Regions from separate parts of the Kitasatospora terrestris genome, predicted to be linked through region 3. Evidence: riboswitches for the same ligand, from Rfam matches in the RefSeq annotation. Region 3 holds a riboswitch; each other region holds the start of a gene.
What was found. Region 3 has a riboswitch for S-adenosylmethionine ahead of thrC (threonine synthase). Riboswitches for the same ligand answer to the same signal wherever they lie in the genome.
Positions count from the first base shown of each region.

Region 1 (9,512 bases), 2.3 Mb from region 3:
GACCTGGTCCACCGCGTTGCACCAGCGGCAGCGCACCGACTCGATGGTCTCGGCCAGCACCTCGGTCTCCTCGACCTTGGAGTCGCCGGACAGGTCGAAGTGCACGAAGTCGATCACCCGGGAGGAGCGGGTCACGTCGAAACGGGTCAGGTTGCCGCACAGCGTGCAGCGCCAGCGGGTCTCGTCAGTCGGCGCGGCGATGGTCACCAGGGGTCCTCTCGGCGGGTTCCGGCTCGGACTTCCAAGCCTATTGCCTGCGCCGACGCGCCCGGGAACCGGTCCACGGCGCGGACACTTCACCCGTCCGCAGCACCCCCGGTGTCGCCGGGGCGGCCCCGAGGAATGCTCCCCGGCATGGTGCTCCCCGTCCTCGACCGGGCCGCTCCGCCCGCTACCGGGCCGGGCCCGGCCCCCGTGGTCACGTACGCGCTGATCGCCGTCTCGGCGCTGGTGCTGCTGCTCGGTCCGAGCGGCGTCAATCCGCTGTACGGCACCGGGGCCGCCCGGCTGTGCGCCGAGCAGCGCTACGAGCACCGCTGGGGGGCCGTCCCCGCCGAACTGATCGACCGTCGGCCGCTCTCCGCCGAGCGCCTCCGGCAGGTCGCCCCGGTCACCCCGGACTGCGTGCTCTCCCCCACCCCGGGGAAGGTGCCCGCGCTCTCGGTGCTGACCTCGCTGTTCGTGCACGCGGGCTGGCTGCACCTGCTGGGCAACCTGCTCTTCCTCTTCGTCTTCGGCCCCGGGGTGGAGCGCAGGCTGGGCCGGGCCCGTTTCCTGCTCTGCTACCTGGCGATCGGCTACCTCGCCACGTACGGCTTCGCGCTGGCCGAGGCCCGCACCCCGGACGCGGTCCGGGCACTGGTCGGCGCCTCCGGCGCGATCGCCGGGGTGCTCGGCGCCTACCTGCGGCTGTACCCGAGGGCGCGGGTGACCGCGCTGGTGCCGGTGCTGCTCTTCCTGCCGCTGCGCTTCCCCGCCTGGCTGGTGCTCGGCCTGTGGTTCGCCCTGCAGTGGTGGTCGGTGCGCGACGGCGGCTCGGGCGTCGCGTACCTGGTGCACGTCATCGGCTTCACCGCCGGCTGGCTGTTCACCTGGGCCGCCTGCCCGCGGACCGCGGGCCCGCCCGCCGCCCGCCCGCCGACCGGGAGACGCGGCGACGGGGCGGCCGATACGCTGGCCGCACCCCCGTTTACAGGAGCGCCAGAGTGATCACTGCGATCGTCCTCATCAAGACCAGCGTCGACCGGATCCCCGAGATCGCCGAGGCCGTCGCCGCGATCGACGGGGTCAGCGAGGTCTACTCGGTGACCGGCTCCTACGACCTGGTCGCCATGGTGCGGGTGCGCCGTCACGAGGACCTCGCCGAGGTGATCCCCGGTCAGGTGAACAAGGTGCCCGGCGTCACGCACACCGAGACCCAGATCGCCTTCCGCACCTACTCGCAGCACGACCTCGAGGCGGCCTTCGCGCTCGGCCTGGACGAGTAGCCCGGGCTCACCTGCCCGAGGTGTCGGCCACGCAGCGGCCGTCCTCGTTGCGGTAGGTCCACTTGGCGCCGTCCGCGACCAGCTCGCGGACGGCCGCCAGGAAGCGGTCCACGTGCTCCTCGGGGGTGCCCGCGCCGAAGCTCACCCGGATCGCGTTCAGGCTCCGCTCGCCCGGCAGCGACGGCTCCGGCGCCCCGCACTCGCTCGGCGCGGCCTCCTCGCCGCCCAGCAGGGTGCGCACCAGCGGGTGCGCGCAGAACAGCCCGTCGCGGACGCCGATCCCGTACTCGGCGGAGAGCGCCGCCGAGAAGTGCGAGCTGTTCCAGCCCTTCACCACGAACGACAGCACGCCGACCCGGGCGGCGTCCTCGCCGAACAGGCTGAGCACCCGCACCTCGGGCACCTCCGCCAGGCCCTTCTTCAGCTTCTCGACCAGCTGCTGCTCGCGGGCCTCCAGCTCGTCGAAGCCCGCCTCGCCCAGCGCCCGGCAGGCGGAGGCGATCGCGTAGGCGCCGATCACGTTCGGCGAGCCGGCCTCGTGCCGGGCCGGGCCCTGCTGCCACTCCACCGCGACCGAGCCGTCCACCTCGCGCGCCACCGTCCGGCTCGCCCCGCCGCCGGCCAGGTACGGCTCGGCCGCGTCCAGCCAGTCCGCCCGGCCCGCCAGCACACCGGCACCGAACGGGGCGTAGAGCTTGTGGCCGGAGAAGGCGATCCAGTCCACGTCCAGCTCCCGCACCGACACCCGGTGGTGCGGGGCGAGCTGGGCCGCGTCCAGCACCACCCGGGCGCCGTGCCGGTGCGCGACCCGGGTCAGCTCGGCGACCGGCCAGAGCTCGCCGGTGACGTTGGAGGCGCCGGTGACGCAGAACAGCTTGGGGCCCTCGGGGGCCTCGGCCAGTGCGGCGTCCAGGGCGGCGACCGCCTCGGCGTGCGAGCGCGGGGCGCGCAGGTACGACACCGTCAGGCCCTCGCGGCGCCACGGCAGCAGGGAGGCGTGGTGCTCGGTCTCGAACGCGAACACCCGGGTGCCGGCCGGCAGCACCCCGGCAAGCAGGTTCAGCGAGTCGGTGGTCGCCCGGGTGAAGACCACCTGGTCGCCCGCGCGCAGGTCGAGGAAGTCGGCGACGGTGCGGCGGCTCTGCTCGAACAGGTCGGTCGACAGCTGCGAGAGGTAGCCGGCGCCGCGGTGCACGCTGCCGTAGTACGGGGCGTAGGCGGCGATGTCGTCCCAGACCCGCTGCAGGGCGGGCGCGCTGGCGGCGTAGTCGAGCGCGGCGTAGCCGACCTTCTCGCCGGAGGCCAGCGGCACCTGGACGTCGTGGCCGAGCACGGCGAGGGGGGCACAGATCTCGGTGGAAACGGCCATGGGATGCACTCCTCCTGGGGTAAGGACCCCGGAGTGCATCGACCGGTGGTCCGCGCTTGCCGCGCGGACGGATCGCCGCGAAGCCCGGTCCTCACCCAGGGCACCCCGCCACGGACGGAGGGTTGCCGGACAGCAAGCTGGGGCTTGTCGCTGCCACTCATGACCTAGTGCCAGACCATAGCATGATCTTCGGGGGCTCCGCAGCCCCCGAAGACCACGCGTCGTTCGAGGGCTACTTGGTGGTCGCCTCGGCCCAGCGCTTCAGGGTGGCCTCGGCCGCGCCGGAGTCGATCGCGGCCACCGTGCGCTCCATCGCCGCGGCGATCTGCTCGGCCAGCGGAGCGTCCGTCAGGTCGAGGGCGACCAGCGCCGCCGCGCTGTTCAGCACCACGGCGTCGCGCACCGGGCCGCGCTCGCCGGCGAACACCCGGCGGGCGACGCCCGCGTTGTACTCGGGGTCGGCCCCGCGCAGCGCCTCGATGCCCACCAGGTCGATCCCGACCTCGCGCGGGTCGAACTGCGTCTCGGTGACCGCGCCGCCCCGCACCACCCAGACGTGCGAGGTGGTGGAGATCGTCAGCTCGTCGAGCCCGTCGTCACCCCGGAACACCAGTGCGCTCGCACCGCGGGCGGCGAGCACGCCGGCGATCAGCCCGGCCAGCCGGGTGTCGAAGCAGCCGATCGCGTGTGCGGTGACCCGGGCGGGGTTGGTCAGCGGGCCGAGGATGTTGAACGCGGTCGGCACCCCGAGGTCCCGTCGGGCCGGGGCGGCGTGCCGCATCGCCGGGTGGAAGCGGGCCGCGAAGCAGAAGGTCAGCCCGACCTCCTCGGCGATCTCGGCGACCCGGCGGGTGCTGACGTCGGGGCTGATCCCCAGCTTCTCCAGCACGTCGGTCGCGCCGCTGGCGGACGAGGCGGCCCGGTTGCCGTGCTTGACCACCTTGGCGCCGGCGGCGGCCGCGACCACCGCCGACATGGTGGAGATGTTGACGGTCTTCGCCCGGTCGCCGCCGGTGCCGACGATGTCCACCGCGGGGCCGGGGATGTGCAGCGGCTCGGCGTGCGCGTACATCGACTCGACCAGACCGGAGACCTCCTCGACGGTCTCGCCCTTGGCCCGCAGCGCGACCATGAAGCCGGCCACCTGGGCGGGGCTGGCCTCGCCGCTCATGATGCGGTCCATCGCCCAGGCGGTGTCCGCCCGGCCGAGGTCCTCGCCGCGGAGCAGGACCGACAGGACGTCCGGCCAGGTGCGGACCACCTGCGCGGGGTCGCTACCGCCGTTCGCAGAGTGCACGTTCACCATGGCCGTCTCCAGCTCGTCTCGGTACCGGCGGAAGGCCGCCGGAAGGATGTGAGCCAGCCTAGCGAGAGCGGCGGGAGCGATGCGGGCCGTTCCCGACCCGCATCTCTCCAGGTGAGACAGGTCCGACCGTCAGTGGTGCGCGGGCGTCCGGCGGGCCACGCGGGCGGTCAGCAGCGTGGTGGCCGCCGAGGCCAGCGCCACCGGGTCGACCGGGTGCGAGACGGCGGCGTCGGCCCGGCTCCAGGCGGCCAGCCAGGAGTCCTGCGGGCGGCCGATCAGCACCAGCACCGGCGGGCAGCCGTAGATCTCGTCCTTGAGCTGCCGGGTGAGTCCGAGCCCGCCGGCCGGCACGGCCTCGCCGTCCAGCACGCAGAGGTCGACGCCGCCGCGCTCCAGCGCCTTCAGCACGGCCGGGGTGGTGGCGCACTCCAGGTACTCGATCGCGGGGAGGTCCGCGGCGGGCCTGCGGCCCAGCGCCAGGGTGACCTGCTCACGGGTGTTGCGGTCGTCGCTGTAGACGAGAACGGTGAGCGTCTCGTCGGTCGTGTGCGCCATGGGCCCTGCTCCCGGGTGCTCGTCCTCTTATATGTGCCGCTCCGAACGGCCCAGTGTGATCCGGACCACGTTCACTGCGGATGCTACTCCCGCGCACCCCCGCCCGTGAGCCCCTGACGCGATCTCCTTCAACGCGCCACGCCCGCCGGTCACCCGCCCGGGGGACGCCGCCACCGCCAGACCGAACAACCATCAGAAAACGGACGGAGCCCCAGGTGGGCATACCGCACGCACCGGACACTCCGAGGGAGACCCCCCGGCGTGAAGACGGAATAAGGGACCGACATAATGTCCGTCGTGGCGACAGCAACAGCAACAGAAACCGGACACGCGCACGGAGCGGTCAACCGGCCGAACCTGGTCAGCGTGGGAACCATCGTCTGGCTGAGCTCGGAGCTGATGTTCTTCGCGGCCCTGTTCGCGATGTACTTCACCCTCCGCTCCGTCAAGGGCGCAGAGTACTGGCACGAGAAGGCCGAAGCCCTCAACGTGCCGTTCTCCCTGACGAACACCATCATCCTGGTGCTCTCGTCCCTGACCTGCCAGATGGGCGTCTTCGCCGCCGAGCGCGGCGACGTGAAGAAGCTCCGCTCGTGGTTCTACATCACCTTCGTGATGGGCGCGATCTTCATCGGCGGGCAGATCTTCGAGTACACCGAGCTGGTCAAGAAGGACGGCCTGTCGCTGTCCTCGGACCCGTACGGCACGGTCTTCTACCTGACCACCGGCTTCCACGGTATGCACGTGACGGGTGGTCTGATCGCCTTCCTGCTGGTCCTCGGACGGACCTACGCGGCGCGGCGCTTCACGCACGAGCAGGCCACCGCCGCGATCGTGGTGTCGTACTACTGGCACTTCGTCGACGTCGTGTGGATCGGCCTGTTCGCGACCATCTACCTGATCAAGTAACCAGCCGACCACGCCCCTGACCCGGTCTCAGCCGCCGGGACGTCGGGGCGGGCCGGCTGTCGACCGATCCTGACACCGGGGTTATTCCGTGAAAAAGCTCTCCGCACGACGGCGCCACCCACTGGCAGCGCTGGTCGTCCTACTTCTCGCCCTGGCGGCCACCGGGGGGCTGTACGCCGCGTTCGCGCCCGCCGAGAAGGCGCAGGCCGACACCTCCGCGCAGTCGCTCGCGATCGACGAGGGCAAGAAGCTCTTCGCCGTGGGCTGCTCCTCCTGCCACGGCCTGAACGGCCAGGGCTCCTCCGACGGTCCGAGCCTGGTCGGCGTCGGCTCCGCCGCGGTCGACTTCCAGGTCGGCACCGGCCGCATGCCCGCGCAGCAGCCGGGTGCCCAGGTCCCGCGCAAGAAGGTCATCTACTCGCAGACCGAGATCGACCAGCTGGCCGCCTTCGTGGCCTCGCTCGGCCCCGGCCCGGTCGTCCCCAAGGAGGAGGCGTACACGCCCTCCACCGACCCGGCCGTGGCCGGTGAGGAGATCTCCAAGGGTGGCGAGCTGTTCCGCACCAACTGCGCGCAGTGCCACAACTTCGCCGGTCAGGGTGGAGCCCTGACCAACGGCAAGTACGCCCCCTCGCTGGAGGGTGTCGACCCGAAGCACATCTACGAGGCCATGCAGACCGGCCCGCAGAACATGCCGTCGTTCCCCGACACCACCATGCCGGAGGAGCAGAAGCGCCAGATCGTGGCCTTCGTCCGCCACACGACCAATGACGAGCCCAACCCCGGCGGTCTGACCCTGGGCAGCCTCGGTCCGGTGACCGAGGGCCTGTTCGGCTGGATCTTCGGTCTCGGCCTCCTCATCGTCGTCGCGATCTGGGTCGCCGCCCACACCACCAAGGCCAAGAAGTCATGAGCCACGACACTTCCGACAACATGCCCGAGGCGCACGACGCCTCCCACGGCGCGGTCGCCACCCACGGGGACCCGTTCGCCGACCCGGGCCTGCCGGCCCACGAGCCGCGTCGCACCGACATCGACGAGCGGGCCGCCAAGCGCGCCGAGCGCCAGGTCTCCCTGCTCTTCATCGTGTCGATGCTGGCCACCATCGGCTTCATCGCCTCGTACGTGGTCTTCCCGATCGACGAGATCGTCTACATCTTCCCGATCGGCCACGTCAGCTCGCTCAACTTCGCCCTGGGCCTGACCCTCGGCGTGGCGCTGTTCTGCATCGGCGCGGGCGCAGTCCACTGGGCCCGCACGCTGATGTCGGACCACGAGCTGCCCGCCGAGCGCCACCCGATCGAGGCCGACGACGAGCTGCGCGCGGACGTCATCGAGCAATTCAAGACGGGTGCCGCGGAGTCCGGCTTCGGCCGCCGCAAGATGCTCCGCAACACGCTGATCGGCTCGATGGCCCTGGTGCCGCTCTCCGGTGTCGTGCTGCTGCGCGACCTGGGCCCGCTGCCGGAGCAGAAGCTCGCGCACACCGGCTGGGACAAGGCGACCCCGCAGAACCCCATCGCGCTGGTGAACATGAACACCAACAAGCCGATGAAGGCCGAGGACATCATCCAAGGGTCCCTCACCTTCGCCAAGCCCGAGGGCCTGGAGGAGGACGCCGAGGACTTCCAGGTGCAGATCGCCAAGGACGCGCTGATGCTCGTCCGGATCGCCCCGGAGGACATCAAGGACAACCAGTCCCGTGAGCTGGGCTTCGAGGGCATCCTGGCCTACTCGAAGATCTGCACCCACGTCGGTTGCCCGATCTCGCTGTACGAGCAGCAGACCCACCACGCGCTCTGCCCCTGCCACCAGTCGACCTTCGACCTGGCGGACGGCGCTCGCGTCATCTTCGGCCCGGCCGGCCACCCGCTGCCGCAGCTGAAGATCACCACCGATGAGCAGGGCTACCTGGTCGCCACCGGCGACTTCGACGAGCCCGTCGGCCCGAGCTACTGGGAGCGTCCGCGATGAGCAGCGCAAGCGGCACCAGCACCGGTGCAACCAAGCCGAGCAGTACCCGCGCCAAGCCCGCGAACAAGGTCGAGTCGGCCGCGGACTGGGTGGACGGCCGCCTGGGCATCTACACCCTGGCCAAGTCCAACCTGCGCAAGATCTTCCCGGACCACTGGTCCTTCATGCTCGGTGAGATCTGCCTCTACACCTTCATCATCATCATCCTCACGGGCGTCTACCTGACGCTGTTCTTCAAGCCCAGCATGGCCGAGACCGTGTACCACGGCTCGTACGTGCCGCTGAACGGCATCCGGATGTCCGAGGCGTACGCCTCGACCATGAACATCTCGTTCGAGGTCCGCGGTGGTCTGCTGATCCGTCAGATCCATCACTGGGCCGCGATCGTGTTCGTCGCCGCGATGCTCGTGCACATGATGCGCGTGTTCTTCACCGGCGCGTTCCGCAAGCCGCGCGAGATCAACTGGCTCTTCGGCGCCGGTCTGCTCTTCCTCGGCATGTTCGACGGCTTCATGGGCTACTCGCTCCCGGACGACCTGCTCTCCGGTACGGGTATCCGCTTCATGGAGGGCGCGATCCTGGCGGTGCCGATCGTCGGCAGCTACCTGGCGATGTTCCTGTACGGCGGCCAGTTCCCCGGCACCGACATCGTGCCGCGGTTCTTCACCATCCACGTGCTGCTCATCCCGGGCATCATGCTGGGCCTGCTGGTGGCGCACCTGATCCTGGTCTTCTACCACAAGCACACCCAGTTCGCGGGTCCCGGCCGGACCGAGAAGAACGTCGTCGGCATGCCGCTGATGCCGGTCTACATGGCCAAGGCCGGTGGCTTCTTCTTCCTGGTGTTCGGTGTCATCGCGGCGATCTCCGCCATCGCCACCGTCAACCCGATCTGGGCGTACGGCCCGTACCGTCCGGACCAGGTGTCCACCGACGCGCAGCCCGACTGGTACATGGGCTTCTCCGAGGGCCTGATCCGCGTCATGCCGGGCTGGGAGATCTCGGTCTGGGGCGGCCACACCCTCAACCTGGGCGTGTTCATCCCGCTGATGGTCTTCCCGCTGGTGCTGGCCGTCATCTGGCTGTACCCGTTCGTCGAGGCGTGGGTCACCAACGACAAGCGCGAGCACCACATCGCCGACCGTCCGCGCAACGCGCCGGTCCGCACCGCCTTCGGTGCCGCCTGGATCTCGCTGTACCTGATCCTGCTCGCCGGTGGTGGCAACGACCTGATCGCCACCCACCTGCACCTGTCGATCAACACCATCACCTACGCGGTCCGCATCGGCTTCTTCGTCGTCCCGGTGGTCGTGTTCGTGATCACCAAGCGCTGGTGCCTCGGTCTCCAGCGCCGCGACAAGGAGAAGGTGCTGCACGGCCGCGAGTCGGGCATCATCAAGCGCCTGCCGCACGGTGAGTTCATCGAGGTCCACGCCGAGCTCTCGGCGCAGGACAAGTTCAAGCTCACCGCGCACGAGCAGCCGCAGCCGATCGAGCTGCCCGCCGAGGTGGACGAGAACGGCGTCGCCCGCAAGGCCGGCGTCCTGGCCAAGACCCGCTCGAAGCTCTCCGAGGGCTTCTACGGCGAGTCCGCCCAGATCGCCAAGCCGACCGCCGAGGAGCACGCGGAGATCACCAGCGGCCACGGCCACCACTGATCAGCCACTGATCGCCACAGCCTGAGGGCCCCCTCGCCGAGGGGGCCCTCAGCGCATTCCAGGAGCGGAGCCACCCCCATGCAGTTGACGATCGACCACGACTCCCCCACGCCCCCGTACGAGCAGATCCGCCACGCGGTCGCCGAGCAGGCCCGCACCGGCACGCTGCCGGTCGGCACCAAGCTGCCCACCGTCCGCGCGCTGGCCGAGCAGCTGGGGCTGGCCGCCAACACGGTGGCCCGCGCCTACCGCGA
Region 1 is NZ_BAABIS010000001.1:2,411,460-2,420,971, forward strand. Features, by position in the region: gene ABEB06_RS11115 (hypothetical protein) at 1-207, opposite strand, end outside; gene ABEB06_RS11120 (rhomboid family intramembrane serine protease) at 355-1,209, shown strand; gene ABEB06_RS11125 (Lrp/AsnC family transcriptional regulator) at 1,206-1,487, shown strand; gene ABEB06_RS11130 (aminotransferase class V-fold PLP-dependent enzyme) at 1,495-2,856, opposite strand; SAM riboswitch class IV at 2,904-3,021, opposite strand; gene trpD (anthranilate phosphoribosyltransferase) at 3,089-4,162, opposite strand; gene ABEB06_RS11140 (response regulator) at 4,292-4,717, opposite strand; gene ctaE (aa3-type cytochrome oxidase subunit III) at 5,006-5,626, shown strand; gene qcrC (cytochrome bc1 complex diheme cytochrome c subunit) at 5,715-6,539, shown strand; gene qcrA (cytochrome bc1 complex Rieske iron-sulfur subunit) at 6,536-7,600, shown strand; gene qcrB (cytochrome bc1 complex cytochrome b subunit) at 7,597-9,258, shown strand; gene ABEB06_RS11165 (GntR family transcriptional regulator) at 9,337-9,512, shown strand, end outside.
Region 1: another riboswitch for S-adenosylmethionine. It lies ahead of ABEB06_RS11130 (aminotransferase class V-fold PLP-dependent enzyme); the one in region 3 lies ahead of thrC (threonine synthase).

Region 2 (9,512 bases), 3.2 Mb from region 3:
GTGCCCATCGCGTAGCGCTGGACGCGGAGCCAGGCGGGGCGGCGGGCGAGGAAGCCGGCGACGGTGCCCGCACTCATCGCGATCAGACCGTTCACGGTGACGGCGATGGCGATCTGCGTCAGCCCGAGGACGAGGCTCTGCTCCGCGACGTGCCCGCGCTCCGGGCGGACGAACTGCGGCAGCAGGGAGACGTACATGATGGCGATCTTCGGGTTGAGCAGGCAGGTCAGGAAGCCCATGGCGACCAGGCGGCGCGGCGGGTCCTGCGGAAGCTGCTGCGGGGCGAAGACCGCGGTGCCGCCGGGCCTGACGGCCTGCCAGGCGAGCCGGAGCAGGTACGCCGCGCCGGCCAGCTTGACCGCGGTGTAGAGGAGCGGGACGAGCGCGAAGACCGCGGTGATGCCCGCGGTGACGGCGGCGAGGTAGACCAGGAAGCCGGCGGCGACACCGGTCAGCGAGAGCAGCCCGGCCCGGCGTCCCTGGGTGATCGAGCGGGAGACCAGGTAGATCATGTTGGGCCCGGGCGAGAGCACCATGCCCGTCGCCACGGCGGCGATCCCGAGTACGGCCTGCGCGTCGACGGCGGAGGTGAGTGCGTCCATGCGCCGAGGCTAGGCGCCGATGCGCGCTCGGTGCAATGATGACTTTGCACTCGGTGCAATCGGGAGGAATGCGCTGATGGACGACTACCGCGCGATCGCGGACGAGATCGCCGCCTCCATCGCCGACGGACGCCTGCGCCCCGGCGAACAGCTCCCCACGCAGCGCGCCTTCGCCCGCGGCCGCCGCATCGCCGGATCGACCGCGGGCCGCGTCTACCGCGAACTGGTCCGGCGCGGCCTGGTGGTCGGCGAGGTCGGGCGCGGCACCTTCGTCCGGGCGGGCGGCGGCGAGCCCGGCACACCGGTGGCCCTCGCCGAACCGGCCGCCGCGCCCGTGGACCTGGAACTCAACTATCCGGTCGTCCCCGAGCAGTCCGCGCTGCTCGCCGCCGCGCTGGGGCCCATGCTGCGGGCCGACGCGCTCGACGCCGCCCTCCGTCCGGTCGGCGCCGCGGGCACGGCCGCCGCTCGGGAGGCGTTCGCAGCCCTCGCCCCGGGCACCGGCGGCGCGGGGTCCGGGCCGCCGTGGAGCGCGACCCCCGACGAGATCCTGTTCGCCGCCAACGGCCGCCAGGCCGTCGCCGCGGCCCTGTCCGCACTCGTCCCGCCCGGCCGGCGGCTGGGCGTCGAAGCGCTCACCTACCCCGTGGTCAAGGCGGTCGCGCAGCGCCTCGGCATCACGCTCGTCCCGCTGCCCACGGACGAGGACGGCCTGCTGCCGGATGCCCTCGCGACCGTCCACCGGGCCACGCCGCTCCACGCCCTCTACCTGCAGCCGCGGATCCAGAACCCGCTCGGCGCCACCCTGCCGGCCGAGCGGCGGGAAGCGCTGGCCGCCGAACTGCGCCGCCTCGACCTCCCGGTGGTCGAGGACGCGATCTGGTCCTTCCTGCGGCCGGGCTCCCCGCCGCTGGCGGCGCTCGCACCGGAACGGACCGTCCTCGTCGACAGCCTCTCCAAACGCCTCGCCCCCGGCCTCACCACCGGCTTCGCCGTCGTACCCGCCGCGCACCGGGCCGCCGTCGGGGCCGCCATGCGCTCCGGCGGATCGGCACCCAGCGGATTCGCCCTGGAAGCGGCCGTCCGCTGGATCGCCGACGGCACGGTCGGCGCGGTCGAGGCCGCCAAGCGCGCCGACGCCACGGAACGCCAACTGCTCGCGCGCCGCAGCCTGGCCGGCCAGACGCTGCGCGCCGACCCCTGCTCGTACTACCTCTGGTGGGAGCTGCCGGCGGCCTGGCGTGCCGAGACCTTCGTCGCCGCCGCCGCGCGCCAGGGCATCGCCGTCACCCCCGGCGCCGCCTTCGCCGTCGACACCCGCTCCACACCGTCCGCGGTCCGGGTCGGCCTCGCCTCGCCGCCGCTGCCCCTCCTGACGCAGGCGCTCGACACCCTCGCCCGGGTGGCCCGCGGCACGCCGGAGGACCTGCTCGACTGACGGCCGGGCGGGGGAAGGCCTACGAGCCGGTGCGGCCCTCGTCGGCGAGGCGGGAGACCGTGCGTTCCAGGCGGGCCTGCCGGGCCCGGTCCGTCGGCGCCCGGAGCAGCGGCAGGACCGCCAGGTAGCGGCCGGTGCGGTCGAGCGCCCGGAAGGCGCGGTCGGCGTCCGGGTCGGCCGCCAGCGCGGCGGCGAGGTCCTCGGGCACGGTCGCGGTGCGCTGCGACTCGTACGCGCGCTCCCAGCGCCCGTCCGCCTGCGCCCGGCGGACCTCGGCCAGGCCCGGCTCGCGCATCCGGCCCTCCGCGGTGAGCACCGCCACCTTCTCGACATTGACCTGCGACCACAGGCTGCCCGGCCGGCGCGGCACGTACTTCTGCAGGTAGTACCGCTCGTCGAGCCCCCGTCGCTGCCCGGAGATCCAGCCGAAGCACAGCCCCACGTCGACCGCCTGGTCACTGGTCAGCGACGGGATCCCGCTGCCCTTCTTCGCCAGCTTCAACCACACCCCCTCGGTGCGGGTGTGATGGCCGCTCAGCCACTCCGTGAACGCCTGCTCGTCCGCGAACGGCAGGACCTCGACCCCGGCGATCGTCTCGCTGCTCTCCATCCGGCCAGGCTAGCGCCGCGGGCGGACCCGGTCAGGGCGCGCGCCAGGCGGGGCGGAGCCGCTCGGCGGCGTCGGCGGCCTGGTGGAGACCCGCGTGGTAGGCGGGTTCCCAGGCCGACCGGTCGTTGAGGTCGGGGCCGAAGGCGCGCAGGGAGGCCGGATCGGGCTCGACGGTCACCGCGGTGTGCGCTGCGGCGAGGGCGAGTTCCCGGTCGAGCAGCGTGCGGGGGAACAGGTGCGCCTGCGGGTCGACGACGACGAGCGTGCGGGCTCCGGCCGCGAGGCGGGCGTTGGTGGCGGAGTGCAGCGCGCCGTCCAGGTAGCGGCGGCCGTCCACGGTGATCGGCGGGTAGATGCCGGGGAAGGCCGTGCCCGCTGCCACGGCGGAGGCGAGCGGCGCGCCGCTCGTGCGGTCCAGGACCACCTGCTCGCCGGTCTCGGCGTCCGTCGCCGGGACGAGCAGCGGCCGGTCCGGCCAGGCGTCGGTGCCGACCATGGCGTGCATCCGGGTGACGTGGGCCCGCTCGGGGCCGGTGTCGGCGGCGAGGGCGATCCGGCCGACCCGGCGCCGGGCGCCGTCCGGGTCGGCGGCGGCGTTGCCGAGTTCGGCGAAGACCTCGCCCAGTCGGCGCCCGTCCACCCGGGGAGGGGCGGCTGCGGTTCCGGTGGTTCCAGCGGTTCCGGCGGGGCGTGCCGGGGCGGCGAGCCGGGCGGGGTCCTGGCCGGTGGCCAGCAGCGCGGCGACGATCGCGCCGGCCGAGGTGCCGACGAACAGGTCGGCCTCGGCGAGATCCACTCCCCGGTCGCGCAGTCCGCGGGCCAGCCCGGCGGTCCAGGCCGTGCCCACGAGACCTCCGGCGCCCAGGACGAGTGCCCGGTCAGGTGCCCTCTCGGGTGCGTGCACGACTGTCTCCCTCCCCGTTGGTGAAACAGTCGTACCATATACTGATGCGGCATCAGATGCGCTCGGAAGGAGGGACGATCGACCGTGGGGCGACCCCCTGACCCCGCGCGGCGCGCGACGACGCTGGCGCGGGCCACCGACTACGTCCTGGCGCACGGCCTCGCCGGGCTGAGCCTGCGCCCGCTCGCTGCCGCCCTCGACACCAGCCCGCGGATGCTCCTCTACGACTTCGGCAGCAAACAGGAACTGGTCGCCGCCGTCCTCGCCGAGGCCCGCCGCCGCGGCGCGAGCCGGATGGCCGAGTGCCTCCCGGCGGAGGCGGCCACCCCGGAGGAGCACCTGCGCGGGATCTGGGCCTGGATCAGCGCACCGGAGCGCGCCCCGTTCGTCCGGCTGTTCTTCGAGGTGCACGCCGACGGCCTCGTCCACCCCGAGAACTACCCGGACCGGGCCGAGGCGATCACCGGCTGGTTCGGCACCCTCGGCACCGCGCTGCGCGGCGTCACCACCGGCCCCGACGACACCGTCACGCCGACACTGGTCATGGCCGTCGTCCGGGGCCTGCTGTTCGACCTCGCCAACACCGGCGACCGCGACCGCACCGACCGGGCGCTGGACCGCTTCTGCAGGCTCCTGCGGCCGTGACGGCGCAGGTCGGGGTGGCGGGATCTCGACGAAAGGTGTCACTGGCGGCGCTTCCGGGCGGAGGTCCGTGGAGTCGATCATGGATGTTCGAACCACGGAACGGAGACCGTCATGGCCCTGGAGATGCGCGACCGCTGCGAACGCTGCGAGGTCGCCGAACTGACCGAGACCTCGCCGGCCCGCATCTGCACGTACGAGTGCACCTTCTGCGTGCCCTGCAGCGAGGCCATGCAGGACGTCTGCCCCAACTGCGGCGGCGAGCTCGTCGCCCGCCCCCGCCGCGGGGCGGCCCGGGTCGGCGCGGGCGAAAGCAGTTGACCGGCTCGGCATGATGTCCGGCATGGGAACCGATATCAGCGGCCACCTGGAGTACCGGGCGCCGCAGGACAGTCAGGGAGGGATCTGGAACACCGCACACGATCTCGACTCCCTCTATCAGAACCGCGACTACGACCTGTTCGGGTGTCTCTTCGGCGTCCGCAACTACGCGAACTTCCGCCCCCTGGCCGCGGGCCGGGGCCTGCCCGCCGACGTCTCGGCCGGCGTGGGCGCGCGGTTCGCGCAGCTGACCGAGTGGTACGGCGAGGACGGCATCCACGGTGCCACCTGGATCACCTGGGCCGAGGTGAAGGCGGTGGACTGGGACGAGCGGGCGGAGCGCCCCGACAGCCGGCTCCACGAGTACCGCCGGACCGCGCACGGGTTCCGGCTGACGGGCAAGTCGTCCTGGAGTCCCGCGTTCGCCGAGGCCGTCGGACTCGCGAGGGGCGAGGTGCGGCAGTGGCCCGAAGGGAGCGAGTGGCTCGTCGGGGAGACGCTCTACCGATCGGTGACCCTCCGGCGCAAGGACGCCGTCACCGCGACCGGGGAGTGGCAGGCCGTGTGGACGGCCATGGAGACGCTCGCGGCGCGGCACGGTGACGACAACGTGCGCCTGGTCGTGTGGTTCGACGAGTGAGCGGCGTCCCGCGAGTCGGGATCGGATTGACGGGCCGACCAGCGCCTTCCTAGACTCGAACGCGGCGAAGAGTGTCAGTCCCACGGCCCCGGCCGACTGACCGGCAACCCCCACACTGCGGTGGGGTGCCCCGGGGATAAGCCAGGTGGCATGGCGTCATGCCGCAAGCGCAGTCGTGTGCCCCTCGGGGGCGGGGATGGAGAAGGTCGTGGCCCAGGGGGCGGTCGGACGTCGCACGGTCGGGCTCCGGTTGGTGGCGAGGCTCGACATCGACCTGCTGAGGCGTGCCAGTTCGCTGTGTCGTTGACGACAGTCGGCCGAGGGCCGGGGCGCGTGACGTGCCGTCCGGTGGGCCGACAGAGGACCCGACCATGAACTTCGCGATTTCCGTGTAGGGGGCGCCGTGCGGCCGCGCTCCCTCGCGGCCTGCTTCAGGAGTACGGATGTCCATCGCCCCCGTGCGTTCGTCGCACGACCTTCCGAGAACGCTGCCGGCCGGCCGGGAGGCCGAGTACCGGCACCTGGCGCAGGCCCTGGACCGGTGCGAGGCCGGCGTCGGCACGGTCGTCGCCCTGCACGGGTCGGTGGGCAGCGGCCGCAGTGAACTGCTGTACAGCTTCAGCGACGTGGCGGCCGAGCGCGGCGCCACCGTACTGATGGGCACCGGATCCCCGCTGGAGCGGGACTTCCCGCTGGGCCTGGCCCGGCAGCTGCTGCAGAGCGCGCCGCTGGACCCGACCGAGGAGGCCGCCGCGGAGACCCTGCTCGCGCAGGGCGCGGTGGAGGCCGCACGGCGGGCCCGGACCGCCGGGCCGGGCTCCGCGGAAGGGCTGGAGGGGCGGCTCGGACAGCCCACGCTGGAAGGGCTGTTCGGCCTGGTGCGCGGGCTGGCCGCGCGCGGCCCGGTGCTGATCGCCGTCGACGACCGGCAGGACGCCGACCCGCAGTCGCTGGAGTTCCTGCTGTACCTGGTCCGCCGGACCCGGAACAGCGGTGTGCTGACCGTGCTCAGCTCGCGCGAGACGATGACCCCGCCGAACCCCTTCTTCGAGGTCGAGCTCGCCCGCCAGCCGCACCACCGGCAGGTCAGACTGGACGTGCTCTCCCGCGAGCTGGTGGAGCAGCTCGTCCGGGAGCGCTTCGGGGCCGTGGCCGCCGCCCGGACGGGCCGCGCGGCGCACGAGCTGACCGGTGGGAACCCGCTGCTGGTCCACGCGCTGATGGACGATCAGGAGCGCGCCGGGGCACCGGCCGACCTGGTGGCCGGCGAGGGCTACCGGCGCGGACTGATGCACTGCCTGCACCGGATCGACCCGCTGGCGCTCCGGTACGCCCGGGGCGTCGCGGTGCTGGGCGCCGCGGCGAGCCCCGCGCTGCTCGCCGAACTGCTGCTGCTGCCCGCCGAGGCGCTGCCGCGGGCGCTGTACCTGCTGCACGCGGCCGGGCTGTTCCGGGACGGCGGTTTCCGGCACGTCAGCGCCGCCGGGGACCTGCTCGCCGCGATGCGTCCCGAGGAGCTGGCGAGCCTGCACGAGCGCGCCGCCCGCCTGCTGAGCGCCGCCGGGGCCGAACCCCGGGCGGTCGCCGGGCACACCCGCGCGGCCGAGGGCTACCGGCGGCCGCCGTGGTACGCGGGCGCGGCGGGGGAGGACGAGCTGCCGTCCGGCTCGGCGGAGCCGGAGAGCGCCGTGGCCGCGGTGCAGGTGGCCGCGGTGCAGGTGGCCGCGGTGCAGGTGGCCGGGCCGCCGGTGGCAGCGGACGGCGCGGGCGACGGCGGTGGCGGTGACCTCCGGGTGGGTGGGAGCGCCGAGCCGAGGACTGTCGCGGTGCCCGGTGACGCTCGTGCGTACGCGGCCGGACCGCCTGTGGGTCGCGGGACGGAGGCGCCGGCGGCGTACGCGTCCGTGGTGTCCGGGGCGGGAGCGGCGCACGGGGACGCGGTGGCCTTCCGGTGCGTGCCGTCGCTTCCCGGGACGGTCGGGGACGGCGCGGGGGCGCTGCGGCACGAGCTGAAGGAGATCCGGCACCTGTTCTGGCAGGGCCGCGCGGAGGACGGCGTGGCCGCGCTGGAACGCTTCGAGGCGGGCGCGGGCAACGCGGGGGCGAGCGCGGGGCTGCGGACGTGGCTGGGGTACTGGTACCCCTCGCTGCTGCCGGCCCGCGCGGCCGGTGGGGCCGAGGCGCCCGGCGGGATGCGGCTGCTGGCCGGGCTGCTCGCGGGGACGGTCGCGGTCGGCGAGGCGGTGGTCCGGGCGGAAGCGCTGCTGCGCGACGGCCGGCCGGGGCAGCGGGGCGTCGAGGGCCCGGGCATGGAGGCGCTGAGCGCGGCGCTGACGGTGCTGCTGTACGCGGACCGGGCCGACCGTGCGGCGCACTGGTGCGGGGTGCTGTCGGAGCGCGGCACGCTGCGCTGCGGCACGCCGTGGCAGGCGCTGTACTCCGCGCTGCGGGCGGAGGCGGCCCTGCGCCAGGGCGACCTGCGGACCGCCGACGAGGCGGCGCGGGCGGCGTTCGCACAGGTGACGCCGGACGCGTGGGGCGTCGCGGTGGGCCTGCCGCTGTCCACGATGGTGGCCGCCCGGACGGCCCTGGGCCTGCACCAGGACGCGGCGCGCTTCCTGGAGCTGGCCGTACCGGACGGCATGGCGCGGACGCCCGGCGGGTTGCACCTGCGGTACGCCAGGGCCGGGCACCTGCTGGCGGTCGGACGGGCCAAGGAGGCCCTGGGCGAGTACCGGGCGTGCGGCGACACCATGGCCCGCTGGGGGCTTGAGCACCTGCCGGCGATGGCCCCGTGGCGGCTGGGCGCGGCCCGGGCGCAGCTCGCGCTGGGCCGGCCGCAGGCGGCCGCGTTCCTGGCGGACCAGCAGCTGGCCCGGCTCGGCGAGGCGGGGCCGCTGCGGCTGCGCGGGCAGGCGCTGTGGATCCGGGCGGCGGCGGGGGAGCGGGCGGAGCGGACCGCGCTGCTGGAGCAGGCGGTGGAGCTGCTGGAGGAAGCGGGTGCGGAGGCCGACCTGGCGGGGGCGCTGGCCGAGCTGAGCCAGGCGCAGCGGACCGACGGCGACCCGGGCGGCGCCCGGCTGACGGACCGCCGGCTGCGCCGCAGCCCGGCCCTGTCGGTGGTCCCGGCGCTGGTGCAGGCCGCGGTGGCACAGCCGGCCGCCGGGCCGTCGGTGCTCGCCCGCCCGCAGGGCGCCGACCCGGCCGTCGTGCATCCGGCACTTGGGCATCCGGCACTCGCGCAGGCGGTGGTGCATTCCCCGGTCGCCCATCCGGCCGTGGCCCACGCGGTGGTGGCCGGTCCGGCCGTCGAGCCGCAGACGCCCGCGCCCCCGATGCCCGGGCCTCAGGCTGTCGCGCATCCGGCCGTCGCTCACCCGGCACTCGCGCAGGCGGTGGTGCATTCCCCGGTCGCCCATCCGGCCGTGGCCCATGCGGTGGTGGCCGGTCCGGCCGTCGAGCCGCAGACGCCCGCGCCCCCGATGCCCGGGCCTCAGGCCGTCGCGCACCCGGCGTTCGCGCATCCGGCCGTCGCGTACCAGACGTTCGCTCCTCCGGCGGTCGCCCAGCAGGCCGTCGCGCACCCGGTTCCCGTGCATCCCGGAGCCCCGCAGCCCCCGGCCGGCGCTCGACCGGCCGCCGGGCCGCCCGCGGAGGGGCTGTCGGACGCCGAGCGGCGGGTGGTGGAGCTGGCGGTCCGCGGACTCTCGAACCGGGACATCGCGCGCAAGCTGTTCATCACGGTGAGCACCGTGGAACAGCATCTGACCAAGGTGTACCGGAAGTTGGGGGTCCGTCGCCGGGTGGACCTGGCGGCGGTGGTCGGCGGCGCGGACGGCGGAGCGGGAGCGTCGGCGGGCGGGAGCGGGGTCGGGGTGCCGTTCGGACTCGGGGCTAGGGGTACGACAGGGGTTGCGTAGGGGCCCGGTGGGACGGGTCGGCGGGGGACGCTGCGGGACGGAAGACGACACCGGCCCCAGGAGTGGAACCCACCATGGCGGAATTCCCCGACCCGTCCGTGCTCGACGCCGGCTCACCGGAGGCGGTGGCCGTGATCGGCGCCGCGTGCCGGCTGCCCGGTGCGCCGGACCCGGAGGCGTTCTGGCAGCTGCTGGACGCCGGCCGCAGCGCGGTCGGGGCGCCCCCGGCGGGCCGGTTCGCGGACGGCGAGCCGGTCCGGGCGGGCGGGTACCTGGAGCAGGTCGACCGGTTCGACGCCGACTTCTTCGGCATCACCCCGGCCGAGGCGGCCGCCGCCGACCCGCAGCAGCGCCTGGTGCTCGAACTGGCGTGGGAGGCGCTGGAGGACGCCGGGGTGGTGCCTGCCGGGCTGGCGGGCAGCCGGACCGGGGTGT
Region 2 is NZ_BAABIS010000001.1:7,876,204-7,885,715, forward strand. Features, by position in the region: gene ABEB06_RS36015 (LysE family translocator) at 1-602, opposite strand, end outside; gene ABEB06_RS36020 (aminotransferase-like domain-containing protein) at 679-2,040, shown strand; gene ABEB06_RS36025 (YdeI/OmpD-associated family protein) at 2,060-2,650, opposite strand; gene ABEB06_RS36030 (patatin-like phospholipase family protein) at 2,682-3,554, opposite strand; gene ABEB06_RS36035 (TetR family transcriptional regulator) at 3,639-4,199, shown strand; gene ABEB06_RS36040 (DUF1272 domain-containing protein) at 4,311-4,517, shown strand; gene ABEB06_RS36045 (hypothetical protein) at 4,540-5,157, shown strand; SAM riboswitch class IV at 5,221-5,333, shown strand; gene ABEB06_RS36050 (AAA family ATPase) at 5,601-9,077, shown strand; gene ABEB06_RS36055 (type I polyketide synthase) at 9,152-9,512, shown strand, end outside.
Region 2: another riboswitch for S-adenosylmethionine. It lies ahead of ABEB06_RS36050 (AAA family ATPase); the one in region 3 lies ahead of thrC (threonine synthase).

Region 3 (9,512 bases):
ACTCCAGCGACGGCTTGATGACGGCGGTCATCCCGGCGTCGGAGACGGCGTCCAGGGTCTTCAGGCCGTCGCCGGTGTTGATCGCGACGGTCTCCTTCGACGGGTCCAGCTGACCCGTCTCGACCAGCTTCTTGAGCACGCCGACGGTCACGCCGCCCGCGGTCTCGGCGAAGATGCCCTCGGTGCGGGCCAGCAGCTTGATCGCCTCGACCACCTGGGCGTCGGTGACGTCCTCGACGGCGCCGCCGGTGCGGCGGGCGATGTCCAGCACGTACGGGCCGTCGGCCGGGTTACCGATCGCCAGCGACTTGGCGATGGTGGCCGGCTTGACCGGGCGGATCACGTCGTGGCCGGCCTTGAAGGCGGCGGAGACCGGGGAGCAGCCCTCGGCCTGGGCACCGAAGATCTTGTACGGCCGGTCCTCGACCAGGCCGAGCTTGATCAGCTCCTGCAGACCCTTGTCGATCTTGGTGAGCTGGGAGCCCGAGGCGATCGGGATGACGATCTGCTCCGGCAGCCGCCAGCCGAGCTGCTCGCAGATCTCGAACGCCAGGGTCTTGGAGCCCTCGCCGTAGTACGGGCGGAGGTTGACGTTGACGAAGCCCCAGCCCTCGCCGGCCGGGTCGCCGATCAGCTCGGAGCAGAAGCGGTTCACGTCGTCGTAGTTGCCGTCGATGCCGACCAGCTCGCCGCCGTAGACACCGGCCATCACGACCTTGCCCTGCTCCAGGTCGTGCGGGATGAACACGCAGGACTTGAAGCCGGCCCGGGCGGCGGCCGCGCCCACCGCGCCGGCCAGGTTGCCGGTCGAGGAGCAGGAGAGGGTGGTGAAGTCGAAGGCGCGGGCGGCCTCGATCGCGCAGGCCACCACCCGGTCCTTGAAGGAGTGGGTCGGGTTGCCCGAGTCGTCCTTGATGTGCAGCTGCGCGGTGAAGCCCAGCTCGCGGCCCAGGTTGTCGGCCTTGACCAGCGGGGTCCAGCCCGGGTTCAGGTTCGGCTTCTCGGCGACGTCGGCCGGGACGGGCAGCAGCGGCGCGTACCGCCAGATGCTGGTCGGACCGGCCTCGATCCGCTTGCGGAGCTCCTCGGCCTCGTACGAGCCGTAGTCGTAGGCGATCTCCAGCGGGCCGAAGCACTCCAGGCACGCGAAGCTCGGGCCGAGCGGGAAGCGGGTGCCGCACTCGCGACAGGACAGCGCGGCGGCGGGGCCGAGGTCGACGGTCGCCGAGGGTGCGGGGGTAGCGGTAGCCATGATGGCGGAGGCCTCTCTCCTCATCTTCCCCGTGGCACAGGTCGTGCCACAGGCCGGAATTGGCACCTGTCCCGCGGGGGCCTGCTACAGCCGCGCGGGAGGGTTGCCGGGACGTCAACGGGCCGTTCCCTCAGTCCCTCTGGATGAGCTCTGTGAAGTTGTGGTCATGCGCTGCGGGCGACCCCGGCGTGCGAAGGTCTGATCGCAGTACGAAGACTGTATCCGAAGGCCCGGACGGCGACCGCATACCGTCCGCCACCCGAGACAGACCCGACGAGGGAGTGAGATCTTGCCCGCCGAGCATGACCTGGGGGTCCTCCCGGAGGTGGCCGACTGGCTGCGCCGCCGCTCCTGGACGGCCGCCGACCGGCCGCTGGAGCAGCTGCTCGCCGCCAAGCGCGCCGCCGGGGCGGCCGGCACCGTCAGCGTGGTGCTGCCCGCCCTCGACGAGGAGCCCACGGTCGGCGAGATCGTCTCCGCGATCCGCACCGAGCTGATGGAGAAGGCGCCACTGGTGGACGAACTGGTGGTGGTCGACTCCGGTTCGGTGGACCGCACCGCCGAGACCGCCGCCGCGGCCGGCGCCCGCGTCGTCCACCGGGACGCGATACTCCCCCGGATCCCCGCCGAGACCGGCAAGGGCGAGGTGCTCTGGCGCTCCCTGCTGGTCACCTCCGGCGAGATCGTCTGCTTCGTCGACGCCGACCTGCGCGAGTTCGACCCCGCCCTGGTCCCCGGGATCGTCGGGCCGCTGCTCACCGATCCGGCGATCCAGCTGGTCAAGGCCATGTACGACCGGCCGCTGGAGACGGACGGCGCGGTCGTCCCGGCGGGCGGCGGACGGGTCACCGAGCTGGTCGCCCGGCCGCTGCTCAACCTGCACTGGCCGCAGCTGGCCGGCTTCGTCCAGCCCCTCGGCGGCGAGTACGCGGCCCGCCGCTCGCTCCTGGAGCGGCTGCCCTTCCCCACCGGCTACGGCGTCGAGCTCGGCCTGCTGGTCGACGCCCTCGACGAGGTCGGCCTGGACGCCCTCGCCCAGGTCGACGTGGGCGTCCGGCACCACCGCCACCAGGACGGCCAGGCGCTCGGCCGGATGGCCGCCACCATCTACCGCACCGCGCTGGAGCGGCTCGACCGCACCCACCGCCTCAAGGCCTCCACCGACCTGGTCCGCCCGCAGCTCACCCAGTTCACCCGCACCCCGGCCGGCTTCGCCCCGCACACCCACCCCGTCGGCGCCACCGAACGCCCCCCGGTGACCAGCCTCCCCGAGTACCGCAGCAACCGCTGAGCCCGCCCCGGGCCCCCGTCCTCCCGGGGAGGACGGGGGAGGACACGGGCCCCGCGCGACCTCCGCGGCGGCCGGACCCGTGATCGGTCGCCGGGTGCCCGCCGCGTCGAGTGGTTTGTACCGGCCGGTGCCCGGCAAGGTTGGCTGTATGGCCGATCTCGCGTCCGAACGTTCGAACCAGCCCGGCTCCGCCCCGATCCTGGTGGCCTCCAACCGCGGGCCGGTGTCCTTCATCAGCGAGGACGACGGCTCGCTGACCCTGCGCAGAGGCGGTGGCGGCCTGGTATCCGGGCTGTCCGCGATCGACGACCCGTCCGCGGTCTGGGTGTGCGCCGCGCTCTCCGAGGGCGACCGGCAGGCCGCCCGGCAGGCGCCCGACGGGCGGCTCGACCTGGCCGGCCACGACGTCGGCGGGCAGGCCGTCCGGATGCTGGACATCGACCCGGGCACCTTCGCCCGCGCCTACAACGGCGTCGCCAACTCCACCCTGTGGTTCGTCCACCACCTGCTGTACGACACCCCGACCACGCCGAACTTCGACGACCGCTTCCGCCGCGAGTGGGAGTCCTACACCGCCTACAACGCCGCCTTCGCCGAGGCGCTGGCCGCCGAGGCGGCCCCCGGCGCCGCCGTCCTGGTCCAGGACTACCACCTGTCGCTCGCCCCGGCCCTGCTCCGCGAGCTCCGCCCGGACCTGCGGATCGGCCACTTCTCGCACACCCCGTGGGCCCCGCCGGAGTACTACCGGCTGCTGCCCGACGACGTCGCCGCCGCCGTGCTCACCGGCATCCTCGGCGCCGACCGGGCCGGCTTCCTGACCAGGCGCTGGGCGCTGGCCTTCGCCGACTGCTGCGAGAGCGTGCTCGGCGCCGAGGTCGACCGCGAGGCGCTCACCGTCACGTACGGCGGCCGCACCACCGCGCTCGGCGTGCACGCCCTCGGTGCGGACGCCGACTTCCTGCGCGAGCGCGCCCACCGCGCCGACGTGGACGCCCGGCTCGCCGCCCTGCGCGAGGCGGTCGGCGAGCGCCGCACCGTCGTCCGGGTCGACCGCACCGAGCTGAGCAAGAACATCGTCCGCGGCCTGCTCGCCTACCGGCACCTGCTGCGCACCCGGCCCGAGTGGCAGGACCGGGTGGTGCACATCGCCTTCGCCTACCCCTCCCGGCACGACCTGCCGGAGTACCGCGAGTACACCGCCGCGGTCCAGCGGATCGCCCACGAGATCAACGACGAGTTCGGCACGGCGACCTGGCAGCCGCTGATCCTGCACGTCAACGACGACTTCCCGCGCTCGCTGGCCGCCTACCGGCTGGCCGACGTGGCGCTGGTCAACCCGATCCGGGACGGCATGAACCTGGTCGCCAAGGAGATCCCGGTGGTCTCCGACGACGGTTGCGCGCTGGTGCTGTCCCGGGAGGCCGGCGCCTTCGCCGAGCTCGCCGAGGACGCGATCACCGTCAACCCGTACGACGTGATCGCCACCGCGGACGCCCTGCACGCCGCGCTCACCATGCCCTCGGCGGAGCGGGCCGACCGGACCAAGCGGCTGGCCGCCGCGGCGACCGCGCTGCCGCCGCAGCAGTGGTTCCTGGACCAGCTCGCCGCGCTCTGACACCGGCTCGGCCCGCCCCCGACGGGCCGGGCTCAACGCGCCCGGATCAGCTCCGCCAGACCGCTCAGCAGCTCCACCACGCCGGCCGGGCCGGGCACCACGACGTCCGCCCGGTCGGCGAGTTCGCGCACCGGCGGCTCACCGGTGACCGGCCCGCTGCACACCAGCAGCGCCGGCAGGCCCTCGGCCCGCCGCCGCTCGACCGCCGCGTACGCGGGCAGGTCGCCGAGGTCGTCCCCGGCGTAGACCACCGGGCCCGGTCCGCGCTCGGCCAGGTAGCCGGTGAGCGCGGCGCCCTTGTCCACGCCCGGCGGGCGCAGCTCCAGCACCATCCGGCCGGGCTCCACGATCAGCGCGTGCCGCTCGGCGAGCTCCGCCAGCGGGGCGCGCAGCAGGTCCAGTGCCGCGTCCGGGTCGGCGGTGCGGCGGGTGTGCACGCCCAGGGCGCGGCCCTTGTCCTCCACCCAGGTGCCCTCGGGCGCGCCCGCCCGCGCCAGCGCGGCGGGCAGCTCCGCCCGCACCCCGGCCACCCCCGGGTGCACCTCCGGCGCCACCACCTCGCCGGTGGCGGCCTCCCAGCGCTCGGCGCCGTACTGGCCGAGCACGGTGAGGCGCTCCAGCCCGGGGACGTCCGCCAGCCCTCCGTACTCCACCGCCACGGCCGCCGGCCGGCCGGTCACCACGACCACCGAGTCGACCAGCGGGGCCAGCGCGGCCAGGGCCGCCGCGGCGCCCGGGTGCGCCCGCGCGGACGCCGGGTCGGCCACGATCGGCGCCAGCGTCCCGTCGAAGTCCAGTGCCACCACCGTCCGCGACGGCTGTGCCACCACCCCGGCCACCCCGTCCCGCCCGGCGGCCGTCATGCCCTCTGGAATACCCATGCACCGACAGTAAGCCCGGAGGGCCGTCCTCCGGGCGCAGGGGGCCGGGAGGCCTACCGGCTCCGGCGCTTGGCCTCCCTGACCCGCCGTAGGCGGTTGACCAGGACGGGGTCGTGGGCGAGTGCTTCCTCCCGGTCGAGCAGGGCGCCGAGCAGCTGGTAGTACCGGGTGGCCGAGATTCCCAGCTCCTCCCGGATCGCCCGCTCCTTGGCGCCCGTCGTCCGCCACTGCCGCGCCTCCAGCGCGAGCACGGCGAGGTCACGCTCACTCAGCCCAGCCATGGGCCGAGCCTATCGCCGGACCTTGCCCGCCTCGGCGGCCGCCACTCCCTGCAGGTCGGCCAGCGCCTTGTCGCCGTCGGGCCGGACGGCGGCGCCGATCTTCTGCTTGACCAGCACGCTGACCTTGTCCCACGAGGGGTCGCCGAGCGGGTAGAAGTTGGCGTTCGGCAGGGCGTTCAGGAACTCGCTCAGGTCCTGGTGGTTGCCGCTGCCGGTCATCTCGGCGCGGGTGTCCTGGGTGACGGGCAGCAGGTTGTACTGCTCGTCGAACTTGAGCGTGTTCTCCTTCTGGTAGACGAAGTTGAGGAACTTCTTGATCTGCGCCTTGTGGCCGTTGGCCTTGAAGGCCATGATCCAGTCGGCGACGCCGAGGGTGCTGGGCTTGGCCGCCGCGTCCCGGCGCGGGATGGCGGCCGTGCCGTAGTCGATCTTCGAGTCGATCGCCTTGCGGACCAGGCCCGGGTGCCCGTTGAGCATGGCGACCTTGCCGGCGGCGAAGTCGGCGAACGCGGTCTTGCGGTCGACCGTCCCGGGGTCGGCGTAGGTGAGCTTCCGGTCCACCAGGTTGGTCCGCAGCCAGCTGAAGGTGGCCCGGTTCTGCGGCGAGTCGATGGTGTAGTTGCCGGCGTTGTCGGCGAGCGAGCCGCCGCCGCTCATGGTCCAGATCATCGACTCGCCCTGGGCCTCCTCGGGCCCGAGCGGCAGCGCGTACGGGGTGACCCCGGGCACCTTCGCCTTGATCAGCTCGGCGTCCTTGCGCAGCTCGTCCCAGGTGACCGGCGGCGCGGTGATGCCGGCCTTCTGGAAGACCGCCTTGTTGTAGACGAACACCCGGGTGGAGGCGACGAACGGGATGCCGTACTGGCTGCCGAAGACCTGGCCGGCCTTGGAGAAGGCGTCCAGCATGTTGACCTGGGTGTCGATCGACAGCACGTCGCCGGCCGGGTAGAGGCGCTCGGCGGCGACCTGGTCGGCGTAGCCGCCGGTCTGCACGATGTCGGGCGTCTTGCCGGCGGCGATCAGCTCGCCGACCCGCTTGTCGATGTCGGTCCAGCTGACCGTCTCGACCTTGACCTTGATGCCCGGGGTGGCCGCCTGGAAGCGCTGGACCACGTCGTCCCAGTAGTGGCTGGTGCTGTTGGCCTCGCTGTCGCCGTAGTCGGCGGCCACCATCCGCAGGGTGACGTCACCGCCGTCACCGGTGAGCGTGCCGCATCCGGCGAGCAGCAGCGAGCCGGCGAGGACGCACGGGAGCAGCACAGATCTGTTCAAAAGAACCGCCTCACGGGAAAGGTAGCGGCGGCCACCCTCCCAGCCGGGCCCCCAGTGGTCCAGACCTGTAATGCGGGAAGTTATCGAAGTGTCAGTCGACGTTGCATCAGGTGCAACGCACCGGTCACGCGATGATCACCTCGACGCCGGCCTCGGTGAAGGCGTCGGCGAGTTCCTCGCTTACGCCCTCGTCGGTGACCAGGGCGTCCACCTGCTCGACCCCGCAGATCCGGGCGAAGGCGCGGTGGCCGAGCTTGGAGGAGTCCGCCGCGACCACCACCCGCCGGGCGCGTTCGGCCAGCAGCCGGTTCACGCTGGCCTCGCCCTCGTGGTGGGCGGTCGCGCCGTGCTCGACGTCCAGCGCGTCGACGCCCAGCACCGTGACGTCCAGGGCGAGTTCGCCGAGCACCAGGCTGGCCAGCGGCCCGATCAGCTCGTACGACTGCGGCCGGGCGACGCCGCCGGTGACCACGATCTTCACCTGCGGACGGACGGTCAGCTCGTTGGCGATGTTGAGCGCGTTGGTGACCACCGTCAGGCCCTGGCCGGGGCCGCCCTCGGGCCGCTCGGTGAGTTCGGGGCGCACCGCGAGCGCCCGGGCCACCTCGGTGGTGGTGGTCCCGCCGTTGAGCCCGACCACCTCGCCGGGCGAGATCAGGCCGGCGACGGCGGCGCCGATCCGCTGCTTGGCGTCCGCGTTGCGCGCGGTCTTGTAGCGCAGCGGCAGGTCGTAGGAGACGTTGTGGGCGACCGCGCCGCCGCGGGTGCGGGTGACCATCTGCTGGCGGGCCAGCTGGTCGAGGTCGCGGCGGATGGTCGCGGCGGAGACGCTCAGCGCCTCGGCGGCCTCCTCGACCTCCAACTTGCCGTGCTCGGTCAGCAGTTCCAGCAGTGCGTTCCACCGCTCATACCTGGACACGGGCGTCGCCCCTCCTGCGCACTCACCGCGCGGGACCGCGCGAAACACGCACAGCTTTGCACATGCGCACCCCCGTCCGCCCCGTTTCCGAGCGCCGGACCCCCCACCCATTGCGCAATCGTGCTCGAAACGGCTATAAATCAATCAGCTTTACGCAGCTATGGATCTCACCCGAGGGAACCGCGAAGGAGCCCGTACCCATGCCGCACCCCTCTCTGACCGGCGAGGAGATCGCCACCCAGCCCGCCGACTGGCGCACCGCGGCCTCCCAGGCCGTCGCCTCGGCCGCCGACCTGCCGCAGCGCGGCGAGCGCGTGGCCGTGGTCGGCTGTGGCACCTCGTGGTTCATGGCGCAGGCGTACGCCGTGCTGCGCGAGACCGGCGGCCACGGCGAGACCGACGCCTTCGCCGCCTCGGAGTTCCCGGCCGGCCGCACCTACGACCGCGTGCTGGCGATCACCCGCTCCGGCACCACCACCGAGGTGCTGCGGCTGCTCTCCGAAGTGAAGGCGCCGAGCACCGCGATCACCGCGTGCGTGGACCAGCCGGTCGCCGCGGTCGCCGACCGCCTGGTCGACCTGGGCTTCGCCGACGAGCGCTCGGTCGTGCAGACCCGCTTCGCCACCACGGTGCTCGCCCTGCTGCGGGCCCACCTGGAACTGGAGGGCGCGCTGCCCGCCGGGGTGGGCAGCGCGGCCCGGGCGGCGCTGGACGCCGAGCAGGCGGTGGCCTGGCAGGTGCCGGCCGAGCTGCTGGCCTGCGAGCAGTTCACCTTCCTCGGCGCCGGCTGGACCAACGGCCTGGCCCAGGAGGCCGGGCTGAAGATGCGCGAGGCCGCGCTGGCCTGGACCGAGGCGTACCCGGCGATGGAGTACCGGCACGGTCCGATCTCGATCACCGCCCCGGGCCGCGCGGTCTGGTCGCTGGGCGAGCCGCCGCAGGGCCTGGCGGACGACATCGCCGCGGCCGGCGGCCTGCTGGTGGCCGGTTCGGGCACCGGCGGACTGGACCCGCTGGCCGACCTGGTCCGGATCCAGAAGCTGGCCGTCGCCCTGGCCGAGAGCCGGGGGATCAACCCGGACCAGCCGCGCAACCTGACCCGTTCGATCATCCTCGGCTGATCCACCCGATCGGTAAGGATTGTTGTCCAAGGATCCACAAACCGACCAGGAGCTACCACAACAGGACGAATATCACCCCCATGGAATAGACCAATCGAGCAACTGGACTAGACCTCTCCGACCTGGCCAAGGGAAACTGTCCCCCGTGAAGCACGTCATCGCACTCGATGTAGGCGGCACCGGCATGAAGGCCGCGCTGGTCGCCCAGGACGGCTCCGTGCTGTTTGAAGCACGCCGACCGACCGGGCGGGAGCACGGCACGGAAGCCGTCGTCGCCACCATCCTCGACTTCGCCGCCGACCTGGCGGACGAGGGCCGCGCCCGCTTCGGGTGCGCGCCGCTCGCCGCGGGCGTCGCCGTGCCGGGGACGATCGACGAGAAGAACGGGATCGCGGTCTTCTCCGCCAACCTCGGCTGGCGGGACCTGCCGATGCGCAAGCTGCTCGGCGAGCGCCTCGGCGGCCTGCCGGTCGCCCTCGGCCACGACGTCCGCTCCGGCGGGCTGGCCGAGGGACGGATCGGTGCCGGCCGGGGTGTCGACCGCTTCCTGTTCATCGCGCTGGGCACCGGCATCGCCGGCGCCATCGGCATCGAGGGACGGATCGAGGCCGGCGCCCACGGCTACGGCGGGGAGATCGGCCACGTCGTGGTCCGCCCCGGCGGCCCGAAGTGCGGCTGCGGTGCCTCGGGCTGCCTGGAGACGCTGGCCTCGGCCTCCGCGGTCTCCCGGGCCTGGGCCGAGGCCAGCGGCGACCCGGACGCGGACGCGGCGGCCTGCGCCGCCGCGGTCGACTCCGGCGACCCGAGGGCGCTCGCGGTCTGGCGGAACGCGGTGGACGCGCTCGCCGACGGCATCGTGCTGGCCCAGAGCCTGCTCGAC
Region 3 is NZ_BAABIS010000001.1:4,666,361-4,675,872, reverse strand. Features, by position in the region: gene thrC (threonine synthase) at 1-1,252, opposite strand, end outside; SAM riboswitch class I at 1,270-1,402, opposite strand; gene ABEB06_RS21645 (glucosyl-3-phosphoglycerate synthase) at 1,542-2,543, shown strand; gene ABEB06_RS21640 (alpha,alpha-trehalose-phosphate synthase (UDP-forming)) at 2,692-4,158, shown strand; gene otsB (trehalose-phosphatase) at 4,191-5,039, opposite strand; gene ABEB06_RS21630 (DUF3263 domain-containing protein) at 5,093-5,320, opposite strand; gene ABEB06_RS21625 (extracellular solute-binding protein) at 5,330-6,592, opposite strand; gene ABEB06_RS21620 (DeoR/GlpR family DNA-binding transcription regulator) at 6,717-7,511, opposite strand; gene ABEB06_RS21615 (SIS domain-containing protein) at 7,712-8,632, shown strand; gene ABEB06_RS21610 (ROK family protein) at 8,778-9,512, shown strand, end outside.